3 regions of the Kitasatospora acidiphila genome follow, and region 2 is predicted to be linked to each of the others. Evidence: riboswitches for the same ligand, from Rfam matches in the RefSeq annotation. Region 2 holds a riboswitch; each other region holds the start of a gene.
What was found. Region 2 has a riboswitch for cyclic di-AMP ahead of E6W39_RS42710 (glycoside hydrolase family 16 protein). Riboswitches for the same ligand answer to the same signal wherever they lie in the genome.
Positions count from the first base shown of each region.

Region 1: it holds a riboswitch for cyclic di-AMP, as region 2 does, so the genes downstream of both, E6W39_RS43415 (LysM peptidoglycan-binding domain-containing protein) here and E6W39_RS42710 (glycoside hydrolase family 16 protein) in region 2, are expected to answer to the same signal.
Region 3: it holds a riboswitch for cyclic di-AMP, as region 2 does, so the genes downstream of both, E6W39_RS42600 (LysM peptidoglycan-binding domain-containing protein) here and E6W39_RS42710 (glycoside hydrolase family 16 protein) in region 2, are expected to answer to the same signal.

Region 1 is NZ_VIGB01000003.1:849,794-856,519, forward strand. Features, by position in the region: gene E6W39_RS04675 (AMP-binding protein) at 61-1,536, shown strand; gene E6W39_RS04680 (hypothetical protein) at 1,533-2,540, shown strand; gene E6W39_RS04685 (MarR family winged helix-turn-helix transcriptional regulator) at 2,548-2,970, opposite strand; gene E6W39_RS39080 (SRPBCC family protein) at 3,115-3,561, shown strand; gene E6W39_RS04695 (PPOX class F420-dependent oxidoreductase) at 3,727-4,152, opposite strand; cyclic di-AMP (ydaO/yuaA leader) riboswitch at 4,427-4,589, shown strand; gene E6W39_RS43415 (LysM peptidoglycan-binding domain-containing protein) at 4,596-5,636, shown strand; gene E6W39_RS04705 (YchJ family protein) at 5,720-6,139, shown strand; gene E6W39_RS04710 (NUDIX domain-containing protein) at 6,169-6,672, shown strand; gene E6W39_RS04715 (YciI family protein) at 6,554-6,726, shown strand, end outside.
Region 2 is NZ_VIGB01000003.1:1,592,829-1,599,554, reverse strand. Features, by position in the region: gene E6W39_RS08095 (class I SAM-dependent methyltransferase) at 1-294, shown strand, start outside; gene E6W39_RS08090 (ribonuclease) at 371-766, opposite strand; cyclic di-AMP (ydaO/yuaA leader) riboswitch at 1,013-1,194, shown strand; gene E6W39_RS42710 (glycoside hydrolase family 16 protein) at 1,198-2,520, shown strand; gene E6W39_RS08075 (hypothetical protein) at 2,531-2,833, opposite strand; gene E6W39_RS08070 (IclR family transcriptional regulator) at 2,994-3,773, opposite strand; gene aceB (malate synthase A) at 3,904-5,532, shown strand; gene E6W39_RS08060 (hypothetical protein) at 5,747-5,968, shown strand; gene E6W39_RS08055 (alpha/beta fold hydrolase) at 6,085-6,726, shown strand, end outside.
Region 3 is NZ_VIGB01000003.1:267,464-274,189, forward strand. Features, by position in the region: gene E6W39_RS02325 (transglycosylase family protein) at 126-941, opposite strand; gene E6W39_RS02330 (pyridoxine/pyridoxamine 5'-phosphate oxidase) at 1,404-2,087, opposite strand; gene E6W39_RS02335 (pseudouridine synthase) at 2,087-3,046, opposite strand; gene E6W39_RS02340 (serine hydrolase domain-containing protein) at 3,185-4,585, shown strand; cyclic di-AMP (ydaO/yuaA leader) riboswitch at 4,751-4,916, shown strand; gene E6W39_RS42600 (LysM peptidoglycan-binding domain-containing protein) at 4,920-5,735, shown strand; gene E6W39_RS02350 (MarR family winged helix-turn-helix transcriptional regulator) at 5,879-6,301, opposite strand; gene E6W39_RS02355 (LLM class flavin-dependent oxidoreductase) at 6,492-6,726, shown strand, end outside.

The DNA.
Region 1 (6,726 bases), 740 kb from region 2:
CCGCCCGGCCCAGGCCATCCCGCGCCCGCAGGCGAAGAGCATCTCTGTGGAGAGGACACCGTGTTCGCCAGCGCACTGAGTCAACTGCGGTATGCCACCGCCGTGTTGCGAAACGGTCCGATCCGACCGCGGGACCTCGACCGGATCGCCCGCGAACTGCTAGCCACCCTCGCCGAGTTCGGCGAACCGGGCGACGACACCGCGCTGCTGCCCGGCCAGCGGGCGGCCGTCGACCCGGCGGTGCGCCGCACCATCACCACCCGCAGCCTGCGGGCCACCGCCCGGGCCGCGGTCCGGCACACCGCCTACTACCGCCAGGTCTTCGACCAGTTGGGGCTCAACCCGGCCGCCCTCGACCTGGCCGGCTGGTCCCAGGTGCCGGTGACGCCCAAGCGCGCGCTCCGCTCGCTGCCCGCCGCCTTCGTCTCCACCGCGGCCCGGCCCGCGCTGCTGGCGCTCACCACCGGGACCACCGGCACACCCACCGGAGTCTGGTTCTCCCGCACCGAGTTGGAGCTGCTCTCCGCCCTGAGCACCATCTCGGCGGCCATCGGACTCGGTCTGCGGCCCGAGCACACCGTGGCCTACGCGGGCTGCTCGCGCGCCACCCTGGCCCTGCTGAACTCCGAGGAGTCGGTCACCCGGATCGGCGCCGGCTTCGTCCAACTGGGCACCATCGACCCGGAGTCCGCGCTCGACCGGCTGGCCACCCCGCTCGGCCTGCCCGGCAAGGCCCCGCAGATCACCCATCTCACCACCTCCGCCTCCTACTTGGCCGCCCTGGTGGCGCAAGCCGAGCGCGGCGGCTGGCGCAGTGAGGACTTCGGGCTGCGGCTGATCAGCATCGGCGGCGAAGTGCTCTCCACGCCGCTGCGGGAGCGGGCCGCCGCCACCCTGGGCGGCCAGGTGGCCAACTCCTACTTGATGACCGAGCTGGTGCCCGCCGGCGCGGCCCCGTGCTCGCAGGGGCATCTGCACCACGGCACCGAGTTCGGCCACCTGGAGGTGCTGGATCCGCAGAGCTGGGAGCCGACCGCGCCCGGCGCCGTCGGCATGCTGGTGCACACGCCGTATGTGCCGTACCGGGAGTGCACCCTGCTGCTGCGCTACGCCACCGGCGACCTGGTCCGGCTGCCCGCCGGGCCGCTCGACTGCGAGCTGGCCGAGCTGCCGGCCACCTCGGACATCGTCGGCCGCTGGAGTGGCCCGCTCAGTGCCGTCCTGCCCACCCGGGACCTGCTCGACCTGCTGGAGGCCGAACCCGACGTGCCGCTGCCCACCAGATACGCACTGACCGACGAGCCCGGTGGCGCGGTGCTGCACGTGCTGGTCCGCCGGCTGCCGTCGGCCGCCCTGCTCGGGCGCCTGGAGGACGGCGCCACCGCCGCCGGCCTGCCGCTGGCCGCGATCCGGCTGTACGACGACCGCGAGTCCATGCCGCCCACCGTCCCGCTCCGCGCCGATCTGCGCGAGCACGGCTTCGCGGACCTCGGCCCGTCGCCGAGCCGCCCGACCCGCCTGGCCGGCCGCTCATGAACACCACCGCCCTGGCCGCGCTCAGCGGCGTCACCGCCGTCGCTATCGCCCTCGCGCTCGGCTACCTGGCCCGGATCCGGATCCCCCGACCGCCCGTCGGCGTCCACACGGCCGGGGACGTCGCCGTGGTCTGCGTCGGTGTGGTGCTGGCCCCGCTGCTGGATCTCGCGCTGCCGACTCCCGTGGTGGTGACGGTCTTCGGCGTGGTGCTGGGCACCGCCGCGCAGTTCACCCTCGCCCCGCTGCTCGGCGGCCGCTGGGCGTGGCTGCTGGCCGCCGCCGCGGTCGGCACCACCCTCGCCCTGCACGCTTCCCCCACCGGGGTGCTCGCCGCCACCGACGCGCTGCTGCTGATCGCGGTCGTCGGGGTGGCCAACCTGTGGGTGCAGAGCGGCATGCGGGCCGCCCATGTCGCCGCGCTCGCCGCCGTGTTGGCGGTCTACGACCTGGTGGCCACCACGCTCACCCCGGTCACCCTGCGGTTCGCCGCCGAGGTGCAGGGGCAGCCGTTCGCCCCGCAACTGGCGCTCACCCGCGGCGCGCTGCCGGTCTCGCTGGGCCTGGGAGACCTGCTGCTCCTGGTGCTCTTCCCGCTCGCCGCCGCCAAGGCGTACGGCCGCCGGGCCGCACTGCTGGCCGCCGCGGTGGGGCTGGCCGTGGTCAGCGCGGTCAGCGCGCTCTTCGCAACCCACGTCCTGACCACCGGCTTTCCGCTGCTCGCCGCGCTCGGCCCGCTGATCGTGGCGCAGCAGCTGTACTGGCGGCAGCGCTGCGGGCGGGAGCGCAGCTGGGCCGAGTGGCACTCCGGCGCCCGCGAGCCCGCCCCGCCGCCGGTCAACCCGGCCGAGGCGGCGCTGCGGGCCACCGCGGCGCCCGGCCTGCCCGACGACTGCTGGCTGGCGGTGCACGACGACCGGGTGGTGGGCGTCGGCGCGACCCCGGGCCGGGCCCGCCGCGACGCCCGCCGCCTCGGTCGGACGCCGACGGCGGTGCGCCAGCGGTGAGTCGACGTCACGTCAGATTGTGCTCCACCAGGCTCAACAGACGCGCCAGCTCCCCCTGTTCGGCTGCCGAGAGGCCCGCCAGGGTCACCCCCTCCAGCTCGCCCCAGATCTCGCCGACCTGCTCGCGCAACGCCTGCGCCGCCGCCGTCGGCGCCACGATGACGGCGCGGCGATCGGTCGCGCTGCGGCTGCGGCGCACGAAGCCGGACTGCTCAAGCCGCTGCACCATCCTGGTCACCGTGGAGGCGTCCAGGCCCAGCTGCTCGATCAACTCGCCCTGCGGCAGCGGCCCGTGATCCCAGAGCAGCATCATCAGCAGCTCCTGCCCGGCATGCAGACCGGAGCGGCGCAGCAACCGCTCCGCCGCGGCGCGATGCAGGCGGGAGACCCGGGCGATCGCATGACTTGTGGTGTCTCGTATGGCAGGCACCCGTTGATTGTACGCCCAATCGCCTGGCGCTCTTATTCGATACCCCCTTGTTCTGAGGGCGGTTTGGGGATTTACTTGGCCGTACAAGCAATCGGCCACGAGAGGCCACAAGCCGGGTTCCGGCAGACGAAGGGGGAGCCAGTCATGCGCGCCATCAGTGCGAGTGTGCGAGCCAACGACCCGCAGCGCGGCGACCGGACCGCGTTGGACCGTGCGGCGATCTGGGCCGGCCTGGTCCGCAAGGCGGAGAACGCCGTGCCGTTCGTGGCCGCGATGGACGAGTGCCGGGTGCTGGAGCGGACGGCGAACGGTCTGGTCCGCGAGGTGGTCTTCCACGGCGAGCGGGTGCGCGAGACGGTGGTCTTCGAGCCCATGACCCGGGTCAGCTTCTACCGCGACGACGAGCGGGCCCGCTGGGTGATCCACAACGACATCGAGGAGGGCGCCGACGGCGAGCTGCTGCTCACCTTCCGGGCCGAGGTGGACCTCGGCGGCGGCCCCGATGAGGACGCCGTGGCGGACCGGATGCACGCGGGTTATGTGAAGGCCATCGAGACCACGCTCGCCCTCAGCCGCGAGGCGCTGGGCTGAGGGCGGGGGCGCACGTGGCGCACGGTTGAGCCAGGGAGCATGGGGCGCTGGGGCAGGTGGCGCTCGATTGAGCCCCGGGGCACGAGGCGCTCGGCTGCCAGGGCCGCGCGCCGGGGCGCCGCCGTCTGCGCTTGGCGCAGTCGGCGGCACCCCGGTTCGTCAGCGTCAGGGCGTCTGCCCGTAGAACCGCTCGACCCGCAGCGTCAGCAGCTGGCGGCGCTCCTCGACCATCGCTGCGCGGAACTCCGCCCAGTCGGGGTGCTCACCGACCCCGGCCCGGTAGTAGTCGACCAGCTGCGCCACCGTGTCGTCATCCGGCGCCTGGGCGACGGGCGTCAGCTCGGCCGTGCCCTCGGCGACCGCCCAGGTGAAGAAGTCCGGGCTGGCCACATGGAGGCTGACGCGCGGGTCACGGGCCGCGTTCTTGGCCTTGGCGCGATCCGCGGTGACCGAGACCCGGATCAAGCCCTGCTCCTGATCGTAGACATAGAAGACATTGGACATCTGCGGGCGCCCGTCCCGCTTGATGGTGACCAGCACACCGCGCTTCCCCGATGCGAACAGCTCACGCATCCTGGCTTCGTCGGCCATCAGACCTCTCCTCCGCTCCTCGACATGAACTCGACACAGTCTCGACACGAACTGGACGGCAACCAGCGGGTCGACCTCGGGCATCAACGATCCACGCGGCCTCCGCTGTCCCAGTACATCCTGCACAGCATGTCCAAGACTCCACGTGATGAGCGTGTGATGTCCACGATGCGGGGTTGTTACCACGATGATGATCCGTCTAGTCTGCCTGCCAGCCGGCATCTGCCGGCACCCGAGCGCGGCACGCCTAGTCCTGCCCACCGCGCCCGGGATCCAGACCACCACACCACGTCAGGGCAGGAGCGGGGGACCCAGGTTCAGTGCCGTCCCGCGCGGCTAGGGGTGAAGCCGCCCACCGGATCCGTCCGGTCGGGCGGCCGGGCCAACCTCCCGGCCCGAACCCGACAGCTCACCTCGCAGGCGTGCGGAGAGGAAACAGACCCATGGTCTTCACCGGCCCTGGCCGCCATCGCCGCCCGACCCAGACCGAACGGGCCGTCGCGGCGGCCACCGTGGCGGGCGCCGGGCTGGCGCTGCCGCTGCTCGCCGCCACCGGCGCGCACGCCGCCCCGGCCAGCACCTGGGACGCCGTCGCCCAGTGCGAGACCGGCAGCACCTGGACCATGGACACCGGCAACGGCTACTACGGCGGGCTCCACCTCACCCAGCGCCAGTGGGACCACTACGGCGGCGACGAGTACGGCGCCGAGCCCTCGCACGCCACCCGCCAGCAGCAGATCGAGGTGGCCGAGGCGCTGTTCGAGGACCGGGGGCCGGGTACCTGGGGGCAGTGCGCGGTCACGGCCGGTCTGACGGCGCCGGGCAACTCGCAGGGCGGCCCCGGTACGCCCAGCACGCCGGGTGCTCCGGCGACTCCTCCGGTGAGCGCGCCGAACGCGCCGAGCGCCGCACCGAGCACGCCCGCCACGCCGGGCACACCGACCTCCCCGGGCACGCCCAGCCTGCCCGGCGCGCCCGGCCTGCCCGGCGCTTCGGCGGCCCCGCCCGCGTGGACGAACCCCGCAGCGCCCGCGAGCCCGGCCACCCCGGCGCCCGCCGCACCCGGCAACGCCGCCCCGAGCGCCCCGGCAACCCCGAGCACCCCCGCCACTGCGGGCGCCCCGACGGCCACCACCGCCCCCAGCACCCCGGCCCAGGCCGGCACCCCCGCCCCGGCAGCCCCCAGCACCGCCGCGGCGCCCACCGGGCCGTCCGCCGCCGTACCGGCGCCCGCTGCACCCGCCGCGCCCCCGCAGCAGACCGGCACGCCGCAGCCCGCGCCGCCCGGCACCCAGGCGCCCGGCACGCCCACCACCGCGCTGCCCACCACCGGCGGCTACACGGTGCAGCCCGGCGACTGCCTCTCGGAGATCGCCTACACCCACCACCTGGACGGCTGGCAGCAGTTCTACCAGCACAACGCCGACGTGGTCGGTGCCGACCCGAACCTGATCCTCCCGGGCCAGCACCTCCAGTTCCCCTGATCAGCCTCCTCCTCTGATCATCTGACGGGCTGTGGGCCATGGGCTGTGCGAGTGCACTCCCCACGGCCCGTCACAATGGAGTCATGTCCCGACGCACCGCCGCCAAGCCAGCCGCCCAGCCCACCACCTGCCCCTGCGGTCTGTCCGCCGCCTACGCCGACTGCTGCGGCAAGCTGCACCGCGGCCTCGCCCAGGCCGCCACCGCCGAGCAGCTGATGCGCTCGCGCTACAGCGCCTTCGCGGTCCGGGACATCGCCTATCTGCTGCGCAGTTGGCACCCCGACACCCGCCCGGCCGAGCTCGACCTCGACCCCGGGCTCAGCTGGGAGCGGCTGGAGATCCTGGGCAGCACCGAGGGCGGCCCGTTCCACACCGCCGGCACGGTGGAGTTCCGCGCCCACTTCCGCGAGCGCGGCCGGTCCGGCAGTCTGCACGAGAACAGCCGCTTCGTCCGCCACGACGGCGCCTGGGTCTACCTGGACGGCGACCACTCCGAGGACTGAGCACAGACCACCCGCCGAAAGGATCCGCGATGGCCCAACTGCCGCTCGCCGACCATCTGCGCACCCTGCCGCACGGCATCGTGTTCGCTGCCGTGCACTTCACCGACGGCGACGGACACCCACTGCTGCTGAAGTCCGTCTACGACCCGGACGTGTGGCAATTCGCCGGGGGCAACCTGGAGTTCGGCAGCGACCCGTGGGACAGCGCCCGCCGGGAGGTCCGCGAGGAGACCGGTCTGCTGCTGCCGACCCAGCCTGCCCCGCCGCTGCTCGCCCTGCTCTTCGTGGCGGCCGCGGGCGAGTGGCCGTTCAAGGTCGGGGTGGTCTTCGACGGCGGCACCCTCACGGCCGAGCAGTTGGCCGGCCTCGCCCTCGACCCGGCCGAGCACACCGAGTTCGCCGTCCGCCCACTCAGTGAGTGGCGCACCGTGCTCACCCCACCCCGACTCGCCCTGGTCGAGGCCGTGGCCCGCGCCCGGGACACCGGCCGGGCCGCCTACCTGCACCTCCCGCCGCAGCGGACCGGCGACTAGGGCGTTCCCCGGGGGCCGCCACACGAGCCGGCCCACGCACCGGGAGTACCTGGC
Region 2 (6,726 bases):
GGCGCGGCCCTGCGCCACGCCGAGCAGGCCCTGGCCGACGGCGGGAGCTGCATGATCGTCGAGCCCAACGCCTCCCCGGACGTCGCGGCGAACGCCAACCCGATCGGCCGGGCGCTGACCGCTGCCTCGGTCGCGATCTGCCTGCCCTCGGCGCTGGCCCAGCACGGGCCGGAGGCACTGGGCAACCACGCCGGTGAGGACGTCATGCGCCACCTCGCCGACGACGCCGGTCTGCATCACTGGAGGCTGGCCGCCGAGAGTCCGGTGAACCGGGTGTACGCCGCGAGCCGGTAGCCGTCCGAGCGGTCCCGCCGCCCCCGAATCGTCGTCGGGGGCGGCGAGGCCGTGCCGCGGCTCGATCAGCAGGCGATCAGCAGGTGAAGTCGATCAGGTAGAACGTGGCGTAGTGGTCGGAGGTGTAGTAGTCCTCCTGGTCACCCTCGCCGGTGATGATTCTGCGGGCGCCGCGGGTGGGAGCGCCGGGGGTGATCACGGTGTACTCGTGGTAGTAGCCGTAGGACTGGGCGGGCAGGACGCCCTCGCGGTTCTGGAAGACCACGCCGTCCTGGGAGTACGGGAACGGGCCGCCGTTGGCGATCTCGTTCAGGGTGTCGTCGGCCTGCTGGGGGAGGGCGCTCTGGCAGATGTTGCCACTCACATCGGCGTGGGCGTCGGTGGCGACGAGAGCGGTGGGGGCCAGGGTGAGCAGGCCGACGGTCAGCACGGACGCGGTACGCGACTTCAACGCGCGTAGAAGAGTCTGCATGTGCAGCAGTCTGGAGTCCTGGGAGCTTCCTGGGAAGGTGTCGCGCAAGACTTCATGTCCACGTAACTTGCCTGCTGCGCAGGCTACTTGTGGGCGTCGCCGACGGGGGCGGCAGGGGGCGGTGTGACCCTTGCGACACTTCTTAAACATTGTTAATGCTCACATCATCTGCCTAGCCTGCACGCATTCGCCGACTCCGGCGGATCCATCGTCGGGACGCCGAGTCCTGCCTGCCCGACGCCGGTGACCACAGCATCGCCACGGGCAGGAGCGGGGGACCCAGTAGTGCCGCGACTCTGCTCGCGCGCCCATGTGGCGTGCGGCGTGCGCCGCGGCTAGGGGTGAGGCCGTCCGCTCCCACGGGCGACGGCCGGGCACAGTGCGGCCCGAACCCGACAGCTAACTCCGCAGGCGTCGCACGAGGAACTGCCGTGATCCCTGCCGCCACCCCCGCCCGCCTCGGCATCGTCGCCGGCGCCCTGGGTCTGCTCGCCGTGCCGATGGTCGGCCAGGTCAACGCCTGGGCCAGCCCCGCCGCCGCGCCGACCGTCACCCAGGACCGCCTGGCCCCGACCAGCGCCGCCGCCAACGCCAACGTCACCGCCGACCTGACCGTCCACTCCAGCTCCTGCTTCACCGTGCAGAGGCTCGGTGTCGGCGTGCGCGACGCGGCCGGCCACAACCTCGACTTCCCCGGCTCGCACACCAATGTGCAGCTCTGCCCGGGCGGGGTCTCGATGACCACCGGCGCCCGCAGCTTCCCGATCGGCAGCTACACCGTCTTCGGCTACTACCAGGACCACGCCGGTGCCTGGCACAACCTGGCGAGCAAGCAGCTCACCGTCGCCAAGACCGCCCCGACGCCGGCCCCGCCCCGGCCCCGGCCCCGGCCCCGGCCCCGGCCCCGGCCCCGGCCCCCGCGCCGACTCCGACCCCGGCGCCGGCTCCCGCCCCGGCCCCGGCGCCCGGCTCCAAGCCCACCCCCACGCCTACCCCACCCCCACCCCCACCCCCGCCCCGACTCCGTCGCCGACTCCGGCCTCGCCGATCGCCGGGAAGTCGCTGATCTGGTCGGACGAGTTCAACGGCAGCGGTGTGGACACCAACCGCTGGAACGACACCAGCAGCGGGGCCTACCACTACGGCACCCACAACCCGAACGACAACAAGCTCGACTGGATCGACCCGTCTGCGGTCACCATCGCCAACGGCGTCGCCACCTTCACCGCCACGCCCAGCACCAAGGTCCTGGAAAACGGCAACAAGGCCTGGAACACCGGTCTGCTCACCACCCAGAAGTCCCGCAGAACTTCCAGGTGCACACCGGCGACTACGCCGAGACCCGGGTGCAGCTGCCCAGCCAGCAGGGCGCCTGGGCGTCGTTCTGGACCTGGGAGAACGGCAACACCGCGCTGGGGACCAGCCACGGTGAGATCGACTCCTTCGAGTACCACCCCGACAACCCGAACGTGCTGGAGCTGACCAACCACGTCAACACCGCCTACAAGGGCGACCGGGACGCCAACGCCATCAAGCCGGGCGGGTGGGTGACCGTGGGTACCTACTACGGTGCCAACTCGGTCGACTGGTACGTCAACGGCGTCAAGGTCTTCTCCGACGGCAAGGGCGTCGGCCAGAACTGGTCGGCCAGTCTGATCCTGGACATGGCCATCAGCGCGGGCAAGTACCACCCCTCGCCGTCGACTTCGACCCCGATCACCATGGCGGCCGACTACGTGCGCGTCTACCGCTGACGCAAGTCGGCTACCGGGCGACCCGGACCACGAACGACCCCGTGTCGTTCGAGTGGTCCGGGTCGTTCGCGCTCCCCACCTCAACCCGCCCTCCGGTGAGGCTTCCTGACGCGCCGTCGGCGATCCGGATCGGCACCAGCGCGGTCGCTGACCGCAGTACCCCGAGTCCGGCCGGGAAGCTGCAACGGACCACGGTGCCAAGGTGGTTGGGGGTGCAGTCGGCCGGGAAGTAGGGCCCGACGGCATGGGTGCGGGCGGGCAGCCGGACCGTCACGGTGAACTTCCCGGCGACGTCGGGCCCGTTGTTGGCCACGAGGGCGTGAACCGTGGTGGTGCCGCCGGCCGGGCCGGATCCGGGTCGAGCGGCACCACCATGAGGTCGGCGGGGTGGCCGACCAGCACGGCGGCACTGAGCAGGGGCACGAGCAGCGAGCGCATGGTGTCACTCTAAGCCACCGTACATATTCGAAGCGTCAGGGCGCGAGCACGCTGCCGAGGCGTTCGGCGATCCCCTGCATCACGCTGACCAGCGGCTCGGCCCCGCTCTGCTCCTCCAGTGCCCGGATCCGGGCCTCCGGGCCGGACACCGAAAGCGCCGTCGGAGTCGGCGCGCCCGGCACCGCCACCGCGATGCAGCGCACGCCGATCTCCTGCTCCTGGTCGTCGATCACATAGCCGACCTCGCGGGCCCGGGCCAGCTGCGCGAACAGCTCATCCCGGTCGGTGACGGTGAACTCGGTGTGCGCGGGCAGCGGTTGGCTGCCGAGCACGGTGCGGGCCTCCGCCTCGGGCAGCTGGGCGAGCAGCGCCTTGCCGACCCCGGTGCAGTGCGGCTGCACCCGGCGGCCGACCTCGGTGAACATCCGCATCGAGCGGCGCGACTGCACCTGTCCGACATAGACCACCTCGCCGCCCTCCAGCACGGCCAGGTTGGCGGTCTCGCCGGTGGCCTCCATGAGCTCGGCCAGATACGGCCGGGCCCAGCTGCCGAGCAGCCGGCCCGCGGTCTCGCCGAGCCGGATCAGCCGCGGGCCCAGGGTGTAGCGGCGCGCGCTGTCCTGGCGGACATACCCCTGCTGCGCGAGGGTACGTACCAGGCGGTGGATGGTCGGCATCGGCAGCCCGGAGATGTTGGAGAGCTCGCTCAGGGTGGCGATGCCGCCGGTGTCGGCGAGCGCCTCCAGCAGCTGGAAGGCGCGCTCGACGGACTGGACGCCGCCGCCGGCGCGGTCGGGTGCTGAGCTGCTGGGCACGGCTTGAGTCCTCAACTCTCGGGGATCTGGTGCTGGGGGAGTCTGGCGATCCGTCAACAAACCGTTGAAATTCTGTATCGCGGAAACTAGTCTCCACCTTACAGAATCGCCGTTCAAGGAGTGTCCTGCCATGGCTACCGACCAGGCTCCGGTCGTCACTGTCGCCGGCCCACGGGTCCCCCGCGCGGAGGAGGTGCTCACTGAGGAGGCCCGCGCCTTCGTCGCCGGCCTCCATCGGGCCTTCGAACCACGCCGGCAGGAACTGCTGGCCGGGCGCCGGTGGCGCCGGGCCGAGATCGCCCGGACCGGCTCCCTCGACTTCCTCCCCGAGACCGCCGACATCCGGGCCGGAGACTGGACGGTGGCCCCGGCGCCGCGGGCGCTCCAGGACCGCCGGGTGGAGATCACCGGCCCGACCGACCGCAAGATGGTGATCAACGCCCTCAACTCCGGCGCCGAGGTCTGGCTCGCCGACTTCGAGGACGCCACCTCGCCGACCTGGGAGGCCCTGGTCTCCGGTCAGCTCAACCTGATCGACGCCTTCGAGGGCCGGATCGACTTCACCTCCCCGCAGGGCAAGGAGTACAAGCTGTTGCCCGCCGGTCAGTTGGCCACCGTGGTGGTCCGGCCGCGCGGCTGGCACCTGGACGAGCGCCACCTGCTGGTCGACGGCACCCCGGTGTCCGGCGCCCTCTTCGACTTCGGCCTCTACTTCTTCCACAACGCCCGGCGGCTGCTGGCCAAGGGCGAGACGGACCCCAACTCCGGGCCGTACTTCTACCTGCCGAAGACCGAGAGCCACCTGGAGGCCCGGCTCTGGAACGACGTCTTCACCCACGCCCAGCGCGAACTCGGCATCCCGCACGGCACCATCCGGGCCACCGTGCTGATCGAGACCATCACGGCCGCCTTCGAGATGGACGAGATCCTCTATGAACTGCGCGACCACGCCGCCGGGTTGAACGCCGGCCGGTGGGACTACCTGTTCTCGATCGTCAAGAACTTCCGCGACGCCGGCGAGCACTTCATCCTGCCGGACCGCAACACCGTGGGCATGACCTCGCCGTTCATGGCCGCCTACACCCGCCTGCTGGTGCGCACCTGCCACCGGCGCGGCGCCCACGCGATCGGCGGCATGGCCGCGTTCATCCCGTCCCGCAAGGACCCGGAGGTCAACGCGGCGGCGCTGGAGAAGGTCAAGGCCGACAAGGACCGCGAGGCGGCCGGCGGCTTCGACGGCTCCTGGGTGGCCCACCCCGACCTGGTGCCGGTGGCCCGCGCCGGCTTTGACGCGGTGCTGGGGGAGCGGCCCCACCAGAAGGACCACCCGGGCACCGAACAGCCGGTCACCGCCGAGCAGTTGCTGGACATCGCCGGCGCCGGCGGCTCCTGCACCGCGGCCGGACTGCGCAACGCCGTCGCCGTCGGCCTGCGGTACTGCGAGGCCTGGCTCGGCGGGCTGGGCGCGGTCGCCATCTTCAACATGATGGAGGACGCCGCCACCGCCGAGATCTCCCGCTCGCAGATCTGGCAGTGGATCCGCAACGGCGTGGTGCTCGCCGACACCGGCGAGAAGGTCACCGCCGACCTCACCCGGCGGCTGATCTCCGAGGAACTGGACACCATCCGCGCCGAGATGGGCAACGAGGCCTTCGCAGCCGGCCGTTGGACCGAAACCCGCGAACTCTTCGAACAGGTCGCGCTCGCCGAGGAGTTCGTCGACTTCCTGACCCTGCCGGGCTACGCCCTGCTCGACTGAGCCACCAGGCCGCACGGTCCGCCGGGGCGACCACTCCCCGGCGGACCGTGCGGGCCGTGCAGGCCGTAGGCGGGCTGCACGGACCGGCGAACCTCCGTACGCCTAGGCGGTCGGCGATCAGCTGGGGCTCGTCGCGCGCCGTCACCACCAGGCGGTCGGCGGAGAGGACCGTCAGCCAGGCGGCGGCCTCCAAGGCGCGTGGCAGGCCGTCGAGTTGGCGGCAGAGCTCGGCGAGGATCGGCAACTCGGCCTCGTCGGCGCGGAAGCCGGGTTGCGCGCCCCGGCGCCCCGGCCAGCGGTCTCCCGCTGCAGCGGGACCCAGAGCGTCGGCACGTCCCGCACCGACTGCAACTCCCAGGGCGCCCACCTGAAGGCCGACCGCAAGGCCACGACCGGCTACTTCTCCCACGAGGTGCCGGCGGACGCCGAGAGCTGAGCCGAGGCCGCGCTCGGCCGAACTCGCCCGCCCACGGGCGAGTTCGGCCGAGCGGCCCTCGTAGGGTGGTCGGCGAGGCCGGTGGACGCCGGCCCGGGCCGACAAGGACGGACGCCGTGCCACACGCCATCACCGCGGACGGGACCCGCATCGCCTACCAGACCCAGGGCGCGGGCGCCCCGCTGCTGCTGCTCGCCGGCCAGGCGAACAACCACCACTGGTGGGACCGGGTCCGCGACGACTTCGACACCGCCCGCCGCACCATCACCCTCGACTACCGCGGCACCGGCGACAGCGGCAAGCCCGAAGGGCCATACAGCACCCAGGGCTTCGCCGAGGATGCCGTCGCGGTGCTGGACCACCTGGGCGTCGACCGGGCCGACGTCTACGGCACCTCGATGGGCGGGCGGGTCGCCCAGTGGCTGGCCGTCCGCCATCCGGAGCGGGTCCGCTCGCTGGTGCTCGGCTGCACGTCGCCCGGCGGCCCCAAGGCCTTCGAACGCGACGACAGCGTGCGCCGCGCACTCGCCTCGCCGGACCCGGCCGAGCGCCTGCGCACCCTGCTCGACCTGATGTACACCCCGCAGTGGCCGGCCACCCACCCGGGACCGCACCGCACCCTCGGCGACCCGGCCATGCCGCCGCACGCCCGGCGCGCCCACCTGCGCGCCAGCAACGGGCACGACGCATGGGACGCGCTGCCGCAGATCCTCGCGCCCACCCTGGTGCTGCACGGCACCGACGACCGGTTCAACCCC
Region 3 (6,726 bases), 1.3 Mb from region 2:
CGGCTGGGAGCAGCATAAGCCGCACTCACACGTGGAACAGCCCCGTGCCCCGGCCCGCCGGAGCGGGTCGGGGCACGGGGCGTGCGGTGCGGACGGGCTTGGCCGTCGCGTCAGTTGACCTCAGGTCAGATGCTCAGCACCTGGCCGGGCATGATCAGGTCGATGTTGCCACCGATGACCTGGACGTTCTTGTTGTACAGCGACTGGACGCTGACGCCGTGGGCGGCGGCGATGGCGCTCAGGGTGTCACCGCTCTTGACGGTGTAGCTGCCGTTGTTGGCCTTGGCGACGCGGTAGTCGCGGTGGCCCTGGCCGGCGTCCGACTTCGGCGCGGCGGGGGCGGCCGGCTTCGCGGGCTGCGGGGCCGGGGTGGCCTGCTTCACGGGCTGCGGGGCCGGGGTGGCGGCCTTCTTCACCGGGGCGCTCTGCTGGACCGGGGCGGCCGGGGCGGCCTGCTTCACCGGGGCGCTCTGCGCGGTGGTGCTGGTGGTGGTGGCGGCCGGGGTGGAGGTGTCCACCTGGGCGGGGGCGCCACCGGCGGTCAGGCCCGCCTTGACGGAGCAGATCGGCCAGGCACCCGGGCCCTGGTCCGCCAGGACCTTCTCGGCGACCGAGATCTGCTGGGCCTTGGTGGCCTGGTAGGCGGCCGGGGCGTACTGGGTACCGCCGTACGCGGCCCAGGTCGACGGGGTGAACTGCAGGCCGCCGGAGAAGCCGTTTCCGCTGTTGATGCTCCAGTTGCCGGTGCTCTCGCACTGGGCGACCGCGTCCCACGTGGAGGCGGGAGCGGCAGAGGCCGTGGTGGCCGTGACGAGGCCCGCCACCGGAAGGGCGGCGATCACGCCACCCATGACGGCCATCCGGACCCGGTTGCGCTTCTTCGGGGTCTCGGTGGCGACGGCGGTGGTGGTGGTGGCGGCGTTCTCGTTACGGAAAGTCAATGTTGTCCCTCTCGACAAGGTCCCGGGGCCGCACGGAACCAAGGTCAGCTGACTGACGTGGTTCCCGGCCGCATCCGTTGGACGGAGAGTGACGTGTCCGACGTCCTGCATCCGTCCGGCGCACCCGACCCGCACCACGTGAACCGCGGTGGGGCCTTTCGGGTGATCCCGGGTAGCGCTCGCTGCGCTGAGATCGAAGTTAGGCAACCGGATGTCCGGTTTCAACCATTTTGGGATCAGCGCAGGCCAGCGGCCGTTACTCGCGGAAACTTCGGGAGCAAATCGGACTAAAACCACCGAAAACTCGGCAAAGCGGCGAGGCTTTCTGTGCTTCGATGTGACGCAGCCCACCGGGAAATGCCGCCGGATTGTCAGCTGAGCGTCATCGCGGGACTTCCCTTGGTGAGAATCCGGGCCTCCCGTGGCCCGGGCCACACGCACGGCCCGCGATCACGGGCCGCCTCACGGCCACACGAGCTCGCGCGTCCAGGCGTCACCGGCGCGGCGGTAGACCAGCCGGACGTGCTGCCGGTCGAAGGAGCCCTGCCAGAACTCCACCTGCTCGGCCCGCACCCCGTACTCGGTGTACGCCGGGTCCAGCAGCTCCGGATCCTCGGCCAGCCGCCGCTCGGCGTCCTGCCGGGCCGCGCGGAACTCGGCCGGCTCGGCCAGCGGCTCGCTCTGCCGCCCGACCAGGGCCGCCACCCGGCTCTTCGTGCTCAGTGCCCGGAACACCTCGGCCATCCGCTCGGCCGGCGTGGTCACCACCGGCCCCCGCATCCGCACCTGCCGGCCCTGCGCCGGCCAGTACCAGGTGAGCGCCGCGCGCGGGTCGGCGGCCAGCTGGCGCCCCTTGGGACTGCCGGCGCCGGCGTGGAACGACCAGACACCCGCCACGGGGTCCAGCTCGCGCAGCGTCACCACCCGGGCATCCGGCGTGCCGTCCAGCCCGGTGGTGCCGAGGACGGCCACCTGCGCGTCGGGCACCTCGGCCCGCAGCGCCCCCGTCAGCCAGTCGACGAACAGCTCCACCGGGCCGGCCGGCGCCGCCTCGGGGTCGAAGCCCGGCAGCTCGCGGGCCATCGCGGGGCGGGCGAAGAGCAGCTCCCGCAGCTCGGCGAGGCGGCGGTCCGGCGACTCGGTCATCAGCACTCCAGAAGGTGTCGGTCAGCCATGACGGGTTGGTCGGCCCAGGCGGCCAGGGTCCGGCGCGAGCGCAAGCGCAGCTCGCGCCCGGTGATCGGATCGGTGAACTCCAGCGTGGTCGCCAGCAACTGCAGCGGTCGGCTGAAGTCGTCCGGCGCGACGGGTGGCAGCACCACGGGGTAGACCGGGTCGCCGATGATCGGCGCACCCAGCGAGCTCATGTGCAGGCGCAGCTGGTGGGTCCGCCCGGTCAGCGGCACCAGCCGGTAGCGGGCCAGCCCGCCGCGCCGCTCCAGCAGCTCGACCCGGCTGACCGCGTTCACCTCGCCGGGCTCCTCCCGGGCCGCGATCACCCCGCGCTCCTTGACCATCCGGCTGCGCACGGTGCGCGGCTGCTCCAGTTCGGGCAGGTAGGGCGCCACCGCCTGGTATTCCTTGTGCACCAGCCGGTCGCGGAACAGGCCCTGGTAGGCGCCGCGCGCCCGGGGGTCGGCGATGAACATCACCAGGCCCGCGGTCAGCCGGTCCAGCCGGTGCGCGGGCACCAGGTGCGGCAGGTCCAACTCGGTGCGCAGCCGGGAGAGTGCCGTCTCCACCACATGGCTGCCGCGCGGCGTGGTGGCCAGGAAGTGCGGCTTGTCGACGATCACCAGGCGTTCGTCCCGGTGCACCAGCTCCACCGGGAACGGGACGGGCGTCTCGGCGGGCAGGTCGCGGTGGAACCAGACGCTGGCGCCGGGCTGATAAGGGGTGGCCGCATCGATCGGGCCGTCGGCGGTGACGATCTCACCGCCCTGGACCATCTCGGCGAGCCGGTCCCCCACCTCGTCCGGGAGCCGGTGCGCCAGGTAGTCGGCGACCGTGGCCCAGCCACCGTCCAGCGGCAGTCGGACCCGCACCGGATCGACTCCCTGCCGCTGGGGCAGCGGGGCGGGGGCGGGCGGGGTCCGGCGTCTCATGCAGCAGAGCTTATAGAGGAGCGTTCCCACCCCGCCCGGGCGGCCGGGCCGCGCCGGGGGACGGACCGGCCGCGAATTGCCGGGCTGTCGCGGGCCCGGCCGGGTATGGTCGGTCGTCGGCCATCCACCCAGCCGCGAATGCGAGGTCAGATGTCGGTCGTCTCCGACGAGTTGCTCCCGCTGGAACTGCTTCCGCAGACCCGCCGGGCCCTGCTCCACCGGATCGCGGTCGGCCAGGCGGAGGGCCGGACGCCCTCGCTGGTCGGGGCCGTGATGCGCAGCGGGCGCATGGCCTGGTCCGGCGCGCGCAGCATGATCGAGGGCCATGCGCCCGACGCCAACGTGCAGTTCCGGATCGGCTCGATCACCAAGACCTTCACCGCGGTGCTGGTGCTGCGGCTGCGTGACGAGGGCCTGCTCGATCTGGCCGACCCGCTGGAGCAGCACCTGCCCGGCACCGCCGCCGGGCACGCCACCATCCGTGAGCTGCTCTCCCACACTGCGGGGCTGGCCGCGGAGCCGCCCGGCCCGTGGTGGGAGCGCACCCCCGGCTCGCTGCGCCCGGAGCTGTCCGAGCTGCTGGAGGAGCAGCCGTTCCGCTACCCGGCCGGGGAGCGCTTCCGCTACTCCAACCCGGGGTACGCGCTGCTGGGCGCGCTGGTCGCGCGGCTGCGCGGCGAGCCGTGGGGGGAGGTGCTGCACCACGAGGTGCTGGAGCCGCTGGGGTTGATCCGCACCACGCTGCTGCCGCAGGCCCCGCACGCGGGCGGGTTCGCGGTGCACCCGTGGGCCGACGTGATGATGCCGGAGCCGCTCACCGACACCGGGGAGATGGCGCCGGCCGGCCAACTCTGGTCCACGGCAGCCGATTTGTGCCGGTGGGCGGCGTTCCTGGTCGGCGGGGACGACAAGGTGCTGGCCGCCGGGACGCTGGCCGAGATGCGCCGGCCCGCGAGCGCGCCCGAGGGCGACTGGACGCTCTGCCACGGCCTGGGCCTGGAGGTGAAGCGGCAGGACGGCCGGCTGCTGGTGGGCCACACCGGCTCGATCCCGGGATTCGTGGCCGGGTTGTGGGCGAGCGAGAGCGAGGATCTGGCAGGGGTCGCGCTGGCCAATGTGACGTCCGGCACGTCCACTGGAACGATCGCCGCCGATCTGGTGCGGATCGTGGCCGAGCACGAGCCGCGGTTCCCGGCGCCGTGGCGCCCGTTCACCGACGCCGATCCCAGCCTGCTCGCGCTGACCGGGCCCTGGTACTGGGGGACGAGGTCGCTCGCCGTGCATCTGCGGGCGGGCGGCGAGCTGGAGCTGCGGGAGCCGGCCAGCGCCTCGGCGCCCACTCGGCTGCGCCCGGAGGCCGACGGCAGCTGGACCTGTCTGGACGGCTACTACGCGGGCGAGCCGCTGCGGGTCGGCCACGCCGCGGACGGCTCGGTCAGCCACCTTGACCTGGGCGGACTCATCCTGACCAGAGCGCCGTACGGCCCGGCGGAGGCGGTTCCGGGAGGTGTCGACCCGACCGGCTGGCACGCCGGCTGACTCATCGTCAGACACCCCGGTCGATCTCCCATGCCTCCCCCGGCCGAAACATGAGACAGCTCACATCAGCTTGTGATACGGCCGATGGTTTGTTTACGGTTCTTCTCGTTCGTCCTCACACGAACCTCGCTCTCCGGAACGCCGAGCCTTGCCGCCGGACCGAGCGAGTCACGTGCACCTAGCACCACGGCAAGGGCGGGGGACCCACAGGTAAGACCGCCCCACCCGGAGCTTCTCCGGGCGGGGCTTGGGGTGAAGCCGCGCCTAGCGCGGCCGGGCAACTCCAGCCCGAACCCGACAGCTCACCTCGTAGGCGTGGGAGAGGAAACACTTCATGCTCTCGACCAACGGTCGTCCCAGCCTGCCCAGCCGCTCCGCCCTCAAGCGCGCCGTCGCCGTCGCCGTGGTGGCCGGCGTGGGTGCCGGTCTCCCGCTGATCGCCGCCGGTGGCGCCAACGCCGCCACCCCGCAGCACTACGGCCACCACGCCGTGCAGTCCCACCACGAGGACGCTGCCCCGGTCGCCGCCCAGCCGGCCGCCGCGCAGGCTCCGGCCCAGGCCGCCCCGGCGAGCTACACCGTCGTCTCCGGCGACACCCTGTTCAAGATCGCCAACGCCCACAACGTGCAGGGCGGCTGGCAGAAGCTCTACGACCTGAACAAGTCGGTGCTCAGCAATCCGAACGTGATCTACCCGGGTCAGCACCTTGCCCTGGGTGCCGCCCAGCACCAGGCCGCCGCCCCGGCGCCGGCCCAGCAGCAGAGCGCCCCGGTCCAGCACAAGTCCGCCCCGGCCGCGAGCACCTCCGCCGCCGTGCAGACCACCACCCAGGCCGCCGCCCCGGCGCCGGTCGCGTCCACCCCGGGCTCGCTGCAGGCGCTGGCCGCCTCCATCGTCCCGGCCGACCAGCTGGCCTCGTTCGACCAGATCATCAGCCACGAGAGCGGCTGGAACGTGTCCGCCACCAACCCGAGCTCCGGCGCCTACGGCCTGCCGCAGGCCCTGCCCGGCAACAAGATGGCGTCCGCCGGTGCCGACTGGCAGACCAACCCGGCCACTCAGCTGCGCTGGGCCCTGCAGTACATGAACCAGACCTACGGCAGCCCGAACGCCGCCTGGGCGTTCTGGCAGACCCACTCGGCGTACTAAGCCGCCTGACCCGGTCTCACCGGTCGGACCTGTCCGACCGACCGGTGCTGCTGTACCGCTGATCCCCTCTCAGCCCTTGGCCGGTCGGCCCGACTCCGCGTCGGGCCGGCCGGCCTCGGCGTTTCCCGGGGACGGCGGCGGAGTCAGTCGGCCTCGCCGTAGCGGACCAGGTAGCGGGCGAATCCGGCCAGGTCGTCGTCGTCCCAGCCGGTGAACCGCTCCAGGAAGGACTGCCGGCGCATCTGGTAGGCCTCGTTGAGCAGTTTCAGGCCCGCCTCGCTGGGCCGCAGGATCTGGCCGCGGTGGTCGTCGGGGTCCACCTCCCGGACGATCACCCCGAGCTTCTCCAGGGCGCCGACCTGACGGCTGACCGTGGACTTGTCGAGCATGAAGTGGGCCGCCAGGTCGGCTGCCCGGCAGCCGCCGCGCTCGTGCATCAGGTCGAGCATGCTGTAGCTCACCAGGGACAGCTCGGGGTGCAGTTGCGAGGCCTTGTGCCGGGCCCGCCGGGCGAAGGCGGTCAGCTCGCGCTGGATGGTCTCGATCGAGGCGTCTCGGCCGGACAACGACGTCTCCTACAAGGGCAGGGGCTACGGTTACCAGTGGCTACTGGTTGCAGAGCACAACATTACTGCCAGCGCGGCCACCCAGGGTGACATGACCGCCCCCGTGGCTGACGTCCCGTCAGGTATTTTCTAGGGTGGCGCTCGGGGCGGGCGACTCGCCGGTCCCCGAACTCGGGAGAGGTGGCTCACCATGCAGCTGGGAGTATCCCTGGAACCGCCGCGCTGGCCGACCGGCGCCGCCGGCCTGGTCCTGCGGACCGCGCTACGGGCCGAACAGCTCGGCCTGGACTATCTGCTGGCGTCGGACCATCTGCTGCACAGCGAAGGCGGCGCGGTCCTCGATCCGCTGACCCTGCTCTCGGCGGTGGCCGGCGCGACCTCGCGGATCCGGCTCGCCACCAGCATCCTGGCGCTGCCCTACCGCC